2 linked regions of the Microbispora hainanensis genome follow. The protein of the gene in region 2 interacts with the protein of the main gene of each other region in a pairwise test. Links are inferred from orthologs where the notes say so. Each region holds a gene or a part of one and is shown on either strand. Other genes may lie near its edges.

What was found. The genes of interacting proteins can lie anywhere in the genome.
Region 1: the proteins of OHB01_RS16180 (region 2) and rlmB interact in binary tests that used the Escherichia coli proteins (3 or more experiments, as listed by UniProt). The link is inferred for Microbispora hainanensis from one-to-one orthologs.

The regions. Positions count from the first base shown.
Region 1 is NZ_CP108086.1:3,268,551-3,272,796, reverse strand. Bases 949-3,910 are described here. They hold rlmB (23S rRNA (guanosine(2251)-2'-O)-methyltransferase RlmB), read right to left. Parts: upstream 2,929-3,910; coding sequence 1,969-2,928; downstream 949-1,968. Other genes in these bases: cysS (cysteine--tRNA ligase), read right to left, coding at 2,951-3,910; OHB01_RS15495 (hypothetical protein), read right to left, coding at 1,438-1,689; OHB01_RS15500 (VOC family protein), read right to left, coding at 949-1,302. In the rest of the region: OHB01_RS15510 (hypothetical protein), read right to left, coding at 1-305; OHB01_RS15505 (YdeI/OmpD-associated family protein), read right to left, coding at 341-775; more of OHB01_RS15500, read right to left, coding at 889-948; more of cysS, read right to left, coding at 3,911-4,246. UniProt on the Escherichia coli protein: Specifically methylates the ribose of guanosine 2251 in 23S rRNA.
Region 2 is NZ_CP108086.1:3,398,502-3,402,640, reverse strand. What follows is about bases 1,285-4,139. They hold OHB01_RS16180 (NAD(P)H-hydrate dehydratase), read right to left. Parts: upstream 3,538-4,139; coding sequence 2,032-3,537; downstream 1,285-2,031. Other genes in these bases: OHB01_RS16175 (holo-ACP synthase), read right to left, coding at 3,728-4,078; alr (alanine racemase), read right to left, coding at 1,285-1,977. Outside these bases: OHB01_RS16190 (alpha/beta fold hydrolase), read right to left, coding at 1-807; more of alr, read right to left, coding at 832-1,284. UniProt on the Escherichia coli protein: Bifunctional enzyme that catalyzes the epimerization of the S- and R-forms of NAD(P)HX and the dehydration of the S-form of NAD(P)HX at the expense of ADP, which is converted to AMP.

The DNA.
Region 1 (4,246 bases), 130 kb from region 2 along the record:
TCGAAGACGGGAAACAGCCCGTCGGCGGCGGTGTTGCCGCTCACGACGAGCGTAGGCGAGCCGGCTCCGCAGGCCGCCGGGAGGCCCCGGACCGTAGGCTCGGGGCACAACCGCGCTCTCCCGACGCCGGACGGCCCCGCCCTCGTGCTGACCTCCGCGGAAATCAGGGTGGCGTTGGTCTGCAGGTGGTGGCGGATGCGGCGCTGCTCGCACGACTCCTCGAACGGGGCCGGCATCGCGGTGAACCGGCTGACGCCGATGGTGAGCGGTTCCCCGCCGTGCCACACAATGTGATGCCTCCGCACGGTGATTGCATTGCCGCCGGAGTCTTACCTTCGGGTCAGCCCCGCAGGGTGGTGATGACCTTCTCGATACGCCGCTGACGCGTCTCGGGCTTCTTCGCGCTCTCGACGGCGCGTACATGCTCACGCTTGCGGCTGTACGCGAGTTCGTCGTACGCGGCACGGGCGACGGGGTCGGCGTCCAGAGCCTGTGCGAAGTCCTCTGGCTCGACGACGACGCGCGGCTCGGTGTCGAGCTCCAGTTCGACCTCGACCTCGTCGCCGATCGCGACACCTGCGGCCTGCCGGTTGGCATTGCTGAGACCGAGCAGGTGGCGGCCGCGTAGGAGGGCGACCCGGCTCTTCCAGGAGTGCCCGTTGACTGTGATCGTCACGGGCGGCCGCGGGCCCCCGCCGAGCGCCGCCACCACCTCGGACGGAACTTCCAGGCCCCGCATGGGCTCAGGTGGCTCAACGTGGGTCCGGAACTTCATGATCTTCTCCTGTTCGTCCTGCCGGTTCACCGGCACTCGGGGTCACAGCCGTCCGGGACGGCGGCGGCAACACGCCCCCGCCGTCTCGGACGGCTGTGTGGCAAAGTTCGCGACTACTCCGCGTACGGCTGGTCGGTTCCCTGGTCGCTGTAGCCGAGGCTCCAGATGTAGCCGTCCGGGTCGGCGAAGGTGCCGCCGTACCCGCCCCACGGCAGAGCGCCAGCGGGCTTGAGGATCGTTGCACCGGCCTTCTCGGCCTCCGCCATGACCTCGTCGACCCGCGCCTGGCTGCGAACGACGTAGGTCAGGACCAGTCCGCTGAAGCCACTGCCTTCCTTGTCCGTGCCCACCTGAGCGGCCAGGCCGTCACGACTGTAAAAGCCGACAGGCGAGGCTCCGTCCGATTCGAAGAACACCGAGATGCCGAAGTCTTTCTGGATCTTCCAGCCGAGCCCCTCGACGTAAAACCTCTTGGCCCGCTCCATGTCCCGGACACCAAGAAGGATCGAGCTGACGTGCGCTTTCATGTCTTACTCCATTAGAAGAGATGGTTACGTGGTGCGGGTGATCATGTGCCCGGTCAGGCATCCAGGCAGGTCCCGGACGCCACCCCGGCGCGTGTGTCACTCGACGATAGAAGCGGCGGCCCGACCGGCGCTTCTTCAAACCTGACCGATGCCGCCGGTAACCCTGGCGGACACGCCGTTCTGGGTGGCCTCGCTGATCGTGGAGTCCTGGCTGCGCCAGGAGGAGAAGGTGTTGCCGGAGGGGAAGCCCGCGCTCTTGCGCCGGTTGCGTCGGGTGGCGCTGTCGCGGCCGACGACCTCCTCATTCAGCAGGACACGAACGACTTCGGCGAGGTCCCAGCGTTGCGCGCGGGCGGTGGCCGGCACCTCAAAATTGCCCTCGAGCACGCGCCTGCGGCACCACACCCAATATGGCTGACGTCGCCGACTTGGCTGAACAACCCTCGCGAAGTGGCTCCCAAAGGCACGGAAGAGACTGGATGAGCCGCGACAGCACAAGGCCCCTGACAGCGAAACTGCTGTTCAGGGGCCTGTCGCACGAGAGCCGCCTTGGGGAATCGAACCCCAGACCTTCTGTTTACAAGACAGATGCTCTGCCGATTGAGCTAAGGCGGCCTGTTACCCAGACGAGTTTAGTGGGCCCGGGGCCGTACCGTCACGATGAAATCACCGGCGACGATGCTGGGCGACCTCGTAGAGGGCGATCCCGGCGGCCACACCGGCGTTCAGCGACTCGGCGGCGGCGTTCATGGGGATGCGGGCGATCTGGTCGCACGCCTCCTTGACCAGGCGGGACAGGCCCTTGCCCTCCGAGCCGACGACCACGACGAGCGGCTCGGTCGCGAGCTCGACATCGGCGATGTCCACTGTGGCGGTGCCGTCGAGCCCGATCACGAACAGGCCCTCCTCCCGGTACGCCTGGAGCGTCTGGGTGAGGTTCGACGCGCGGGCGACGGGGAGGGTCGCGAGGGTGCCGGCCGAGGTCTTCCACGCCCCGGCGGTGACGCCCGCCGAACGCCGGGACGGGACGAGCAGCCCGTGCGCGCCGAAGGCGGTCGCCGAGCGCGCGATGGCGCCGAGGTTGCGCGGGTCGGTCACGCCGTCCAGGGCGACGATCAACGGCACCTCGGCGGCGTCCCTCGCCCGCTCCACGAGCTGCTCAGGATGCGCGTAGTCGTACGGCGGGACCTGCAGGCCGATGCCCTGGTGGACGGTGCTCTCGGTCAGCCGGTCGAGCTTGTCCCTCGTGACCTCCAGCAGCGCGATGCCGCGGTCGGCCGCGAGCTTGATGGCCTCACGCACGCGATCGTCGTTGTCGATCCGCTGCGCCACGTACAGCGCGTTGGCGGGCACGTGCGCACGCAGCGCCTCGAGCACGGGGTTGCGCCCACCGATGATCTCGGGGGCGTCCTCCCGGCGCGTACGGCTCGGCGTACGCGAGGACGAACTCCCGCCGCCCCGGGCCTCGCGCTCGATCCGCTCGGCGCGGGCCTTGTCCTTGTACCAGTGCCGCATGTGCGCGGGCGGCGTCGCTCCCTTGCCCTCAAGGGAGCGCCTGACCTTGCCACCCGAGCCCTTTGCCGGCCCCTGCTTCTTCGACGGCTTCCCTGAAGCCCTTCCCGCCATGGTCTCTAGCGTAGGGCCACGCCTACTGTGCCAGCTCCCACCGCGGGCCCTGCGGGGTGTCCTCGACCACGATCCCTGCCGCCGCGAGCTGGTCGCGGATCGCGTCGGCCGCCGCGTAGTCCTTGCGGGCTCGCGCGGCCTGTCGCTGCTCCAGCGCCACGGCCACGAGCGCGTCCACGACCTCCCGGAGCCCCGAGTCGCCGGTCGTACGCCACTGCGCCGACCTGGGGTCGAGGCCGAGCACGTCGAGCATGTTCTGCGTCTCGGCGAGCAGCCGGGCGACCTGCTCCTTGTTGCCCTGGGCCAGCGCGACGTTGCCCTCGCGGACGACCTCGTGGATCACGGCGAGCGCCTGCGAGACGTTCAGGTCGTCATCCATGGCGTCCACGAACGCCTGGGGCAGCGGCGCGGCGGCGTCCACGTCGTGGATCACCTCGGCCGCCCGTGTGACGAACCCCTCGATCCGGCGGTAGCCGGCCGCCGCCTCCTGGAGCGCCTCGTCGGAGTAGTCGATCGGCGAGCGGTAGTGCGCCGCGACCAGGTAGTAGCGGAGCTCGACCGCGCGCACCTTGCGGAGCATGTCGGGGATCAACAGCGAGTTGCCGAGCGACTTGCTCATCTTCTCGCCGCCGAGCGTGAGCAGCCCGTTGTGCAGCCAGTAGCGCGCGAAGCCGTCGCCCGCCGCCTGCGACTGGGCGATCTCGTTCTCGTGGTGCGGGAAGATCAGGTCGACCCCGCCGCCGTGGATGTCGAACGTGCTCCCGAGATATTTGGTCGCCATGGCCGAGCACTCCAGGTGCCAGCCGGGACGGCCCTTGCCCCACGGCGTCGGCCACGTGGGCTCACCGGGCTTGGCACCCTTCCACAGCGCGAAGTCGCGCGGGTCGCGCTTGAGCGAGTCGGTGTCGGTGTCCCCCGCCGCCCACATGTTCTCCAGCTTCTGGTTGGAGAGCTTGCCGTATCGGTCGGCGTAGGACATCACGTCGAAGTAGACGTCGCCACCCGCCGCGTACGCGTGACCCTTGTCGATCAGTCGCCGCATCAGCTCGATCATCTCGGGCACGTGACCCATGGCCCGGGGCTCGACAGTCGGCGGCAGGCAGCCGAGCTGGTCGTACGCCCAGGTGAAGGCGCGCTGGTTGCGCTCGGCGACGACGAACCAGGGCACGCCTTCCTCGGCGGCCACCCTGATGATCTTGTCGTCGAGATCCGTGACGTTGCGGCAGAAGGTCACGTCGTAGCCCTGCCGCGTCAGCCACCGGCGAAGCACGTCGAAGTTCACGCCGGACCTGATGTGCCCGATGTGCGGCGGAGCCTG
Region 2 (4,139 bases):
CGGATAGAAGTCGGCGATCACCTCGGAGGGGGTCGCCCTGATCATCGACTCGACGAAGTCCACGACGGTGGGGCTGACGTTCTTGGAATCGCCGAACCCGAGGTGGCGCAGCGCCAGGAAGGACAGGTCGGTGCCGGCCTCACGGCCCCGGTCGACCAGCGCGCCGCTCCTGCGCATGATCGAGACGGCCGACGGCACCGCGAGGTTGACGAGCTTGGAGACCAGGGCGGGCAGGCCCAGGGTGATCTCGGCGAGCTTGCCCGCCGAGGTCGCCACCAGCGAGACGCCGCGGATCTTGTCGCCGAACAGCTCGGGCCGCCGCTCCGCCAGCGCCATGACCGTCATGCCGCCCATGGAGTGGCCCACCACCACGCACGGCCCCGGGACGAGCTCCTCCAGCACCAGCGCGAGATCCTCGCCGAGGCGCTCGATCGTGCAGTCGCTTGCCATCGCGCGCGCGGAGTGGCCGTGGCAGCGCTGGTCCCACAGCACGAGCCGGTAGGAGTCGCGCAGATCGCGCCGCTGGTAGTGCCAGGAGTCCGACGACAGGCAGTAGCCGTGGCACAGCACCACGGTCAGCGGCGCGTCCTCCACACCGTCGATCTCGGCATGGATCTGCACGCCGTCCGAGGTCTCGAGCGTCACCGAACGTCCGTGCAGCTCGCCGAAGGGCTCACTCGCCTCCAGGTCCGGCCGCAGGCGGATGCGGCCCACGGCGTACCTTTTGGCGAGCGTGGCCGCCGCCACTCCCGCGGACGCCGCACCGAAGACCGCTCCGGCGATCCCGACCTTGCGACGTGTGCTCATGCCTGCCCTCCTCGCAGCCGCGGCTCAGCGTCCGTCCGTATGGACACGAGGCACGCGGGATCCGATCCTCGTCACGATCTCATGGGTAATCGTGCCCAGGGAATCCGCCCATTCCTGACAAGTTGGCTCACCATTGTCCCCGGGACCGAAAAGGATCACCTCGTCCCCCGATTCCGCAGGATCGTCACCCAGGTCGATGACGAACTGGTCCATGCACACCCGCCCGGCGATACGCCGCCGCCGGCCCGCTGCCAGCACCTCCGCCCGGTTGGTCCCGTTTCTCAGGATGCCGTCCGCATACCCGAGAGGAACGAGGCCAAGCGTGGTCTCACGCTCCGTGACGTACAGGTGCCCGTACGACACGCCCGCGCCCGGGGCGGCCCGCTTCACCTGCGCGAGCCTGGCCGTCAGCGTCATGGCCGGGCGCAGCCCGAAGTCGCCGAGCTCGGGGATCGGGCTCAGGCCATAGACGGCGATGCCCGTACGGACCATGTCATACCTGGCCTGCGGCAGTGTGACTGTCGCCGCCGAGTTGGCGAAGTGACGGATCGCGTCGCTCGGCACCCCCGCCTTGTCGGCGACGGCGAGCGCCTCCTCGAACGTCGCGAGCTGGTCCTCGATCGAGGGATGGCCGGGGATGTCCGCGCAGGCGAAGTGCGACCACAGCCCGGCGATCTCGATGGCCCCGCTCGCCCGCGCGGCGAGCGCGTGCTCGACCAGCGACGACCAGTCCGCCGGTGTCGCGCCGCCGCGGGAGTTGCCGGTGTCGGCCTTCAGGTGCACCCGGGCGGTGCGCCCGGTGCGCCGGGCGGCCTCGACGATCTCGTCCACGACCCATGTCGCCCCGGCCGACAGCTCGACGTCCGCGAGCAGCGCGGCGTCCAGCGGCTCGCCGGGGGTGATGAGCCACGACAGGATCGGCGCGGTGATCCCCGCCTCGCGCAGCGCCAGCGCCTCGCGGACGAGCGCCGTGCCGAGCCGGCTCGCGCCCGCCTCCAGGCACGCCTTGGCCACCGGAGCCGCGCCGTGACCGTACGCGTCGGCCTTGACGACGGCCATCATCTCGGCGCCGGCGGCCGACTCCGCGAGCAGCCGCACGTTGTGCGCGATGGCGGACAGGTCGACGCGCGCCTCGGCCGGGGTGGCGGAGTGCACCGTTGAGAAGCTCATTTTTCCAGTGTGTCAGGTGGACCCGGGTGAATGCGCCCACCCTGACACCGCACGTCAGAGCGTGCGCAGGGCCTCGGGCAGCGCCTCGGCGACGTCGAGCGCGGCGATCGGCGCCTGCCCGGGCCCCGCCGCGACGCCGCCGCCCGAGGCGACCCGCGCCGCCAGGCCGTGGACGTACGCCGCGCACGAGGCCGCGTCGTAGCCCGTCAGCCCGGCGGCCAGCAGGGCGCCCGCGATGCCCGACAGGACGTCGCCGGTGCCGCCCGTCGCGAGCCAGGGCGTCCCGGTGGTGTTGACCCGCACCGGTCTGTGCTCCTCGGCGACGAGCGTGGTCGAGCCCTTGAGCAGCACCGTCGCCCCCAGCTCGGTGGCGGCCCTGCGCACGTGTTCGAGCCGCTCGGCCTCGATGTCCTCGCGCGGCACGCCGAGCAGCCGCGACAGCTCTCCCGCGTGCGGCGTGAGCACGGTCGGGGCGGCCCGGCGCAGCAGCGAGCGGTCCTTGGCGACCAGCGTCAGCCCGTCGGCGTCCACCAGCACGGGCACCCCGGTGGACAGCACCGCGCGGGCCACCGCGTGCGCCTCCGGGCCCGTGCCCAGCCCGGGGCCGAGCACCCACGCCTGCACCCGCCCGACCTCGTCGAGCGAGCTCCTCAGCACCAGCGACGGGTCGAGCACGGTCGTGACGGCCTCCGGCCAGCGGGTCCTGACCAGCCGCACCGGCTCGGCCGAGCTCGCGAAGCGGACCATCCCCGCTCCGGCGCGCACAGCGCCGCCGACCGAGAGCACGGCGGCCCCGGTGTACCTGTCGCTGCCTGCGGCGACCCCGACGACGCCGCGCCGGTATTTGTCGCTCTCCGCGCCCGGGCGCGGCAGCAGGTCGGCCACGTCGTCGCTGGTCAGCGCGGTCACCTCGGGATCCGGCAGGTAGGGCCCGAGGCCGATGTCCACCAGCTCGACCGCGCCCGCGTGGGCGGCGCCGGGATCGATCAGCAGACCGGCCTTGTACGCGCCGAACGTGACCGTGAGGTGCGCGCGCACCGCCGGTCCCTCGACCCGCCCGCTGCTCGCGTCCACCCCGCTCGGCACGTCGACCGCGACGACCAGGCCGTCGGTCCGGCCGGTCAGCTCCGCGAGCGTGGCGTACGGCTCCCGCAGCGCCCCGCTGCCTCCGATGCCGACGAGGCCGTCCATCACGAGGTCGGCGCGGGCCAGCAGCTCACGGGCCCGCTCGGCGTCGTAGGGGTGCGCCCGGCCGCCCGCCTGCCGCAACGCGGCCAGGCCGCCCTCGTGGGTGCGCGAGCCGGCGAGGACCGCCTCCACCCGTGCTCCCCGGCGGGCCAGCCTGGCCCCGGCGTACAGGGCGTCCCCGCCGTTGTCGCCGCTGCCGATCAGCAGCGCCACGCGGGAGCCGTACACCCGGCCGCAGGAGCCGGCGAGCAAGTGTGCGCAGACGGCGGCGAGCCCGGCGGCGGCCCTGCCCATCAGCGTTCCCTCGGGGAGCCTCGCCATCAGCGCGCGCTCGGCGGAGCGGATCTGGTCGGAGGTGTAGGCGGTCCGCATGCGTCCGACGGTAGCCTGCCGGGTCCGCGATGGCGATCACCCGGCGTCCGGCGTCGGCGGGAGGACGCCGGCACGGCGCGGGCAGCGGTCCTCCCGGCGTGGGTCCTCCCGGCGTGGCCGGGCGTGCCTCAGGCGGCAGGACGCCGCCACGCGCGGCGGCCGGGCGTGCCACTCTGTGAAAGGCGTGCGCTCAGGACTCGGCGACGACGTAGGCGACCGCCATGCCGCCGTCGTGCGACAGCGAGACGTGCCATCTGCCTACGCCGAGGTCGCGGGCCACCTCGGCGGCCCGGCCCGTGATCCGCAGCTCCGGCCTGCCCTGCGCGCCGCGCACGATCTCCGCGTCGAGGTGCCGCAGGCCCGGCGGCGCCCCGAGGGCCTTGGCCACGGCCTCCTTCGCGGCGAACCGCGCGGCCAGCGACTCCAGCGGCAGCGCGCCCTCGGCATCGGTGAACAGGCGCTTTCGCAGCGCGGGCGTGCGCTCCAGGGCCGCGCCCAGGCGCGCCACCTCGACCACGTCCACCCCGATGCCCACGATCACACCGCCAGCGTACGGGCCAGTTGTTGTTCCCCGTCGCGCGCCGGAGTAATCCATCGATTTC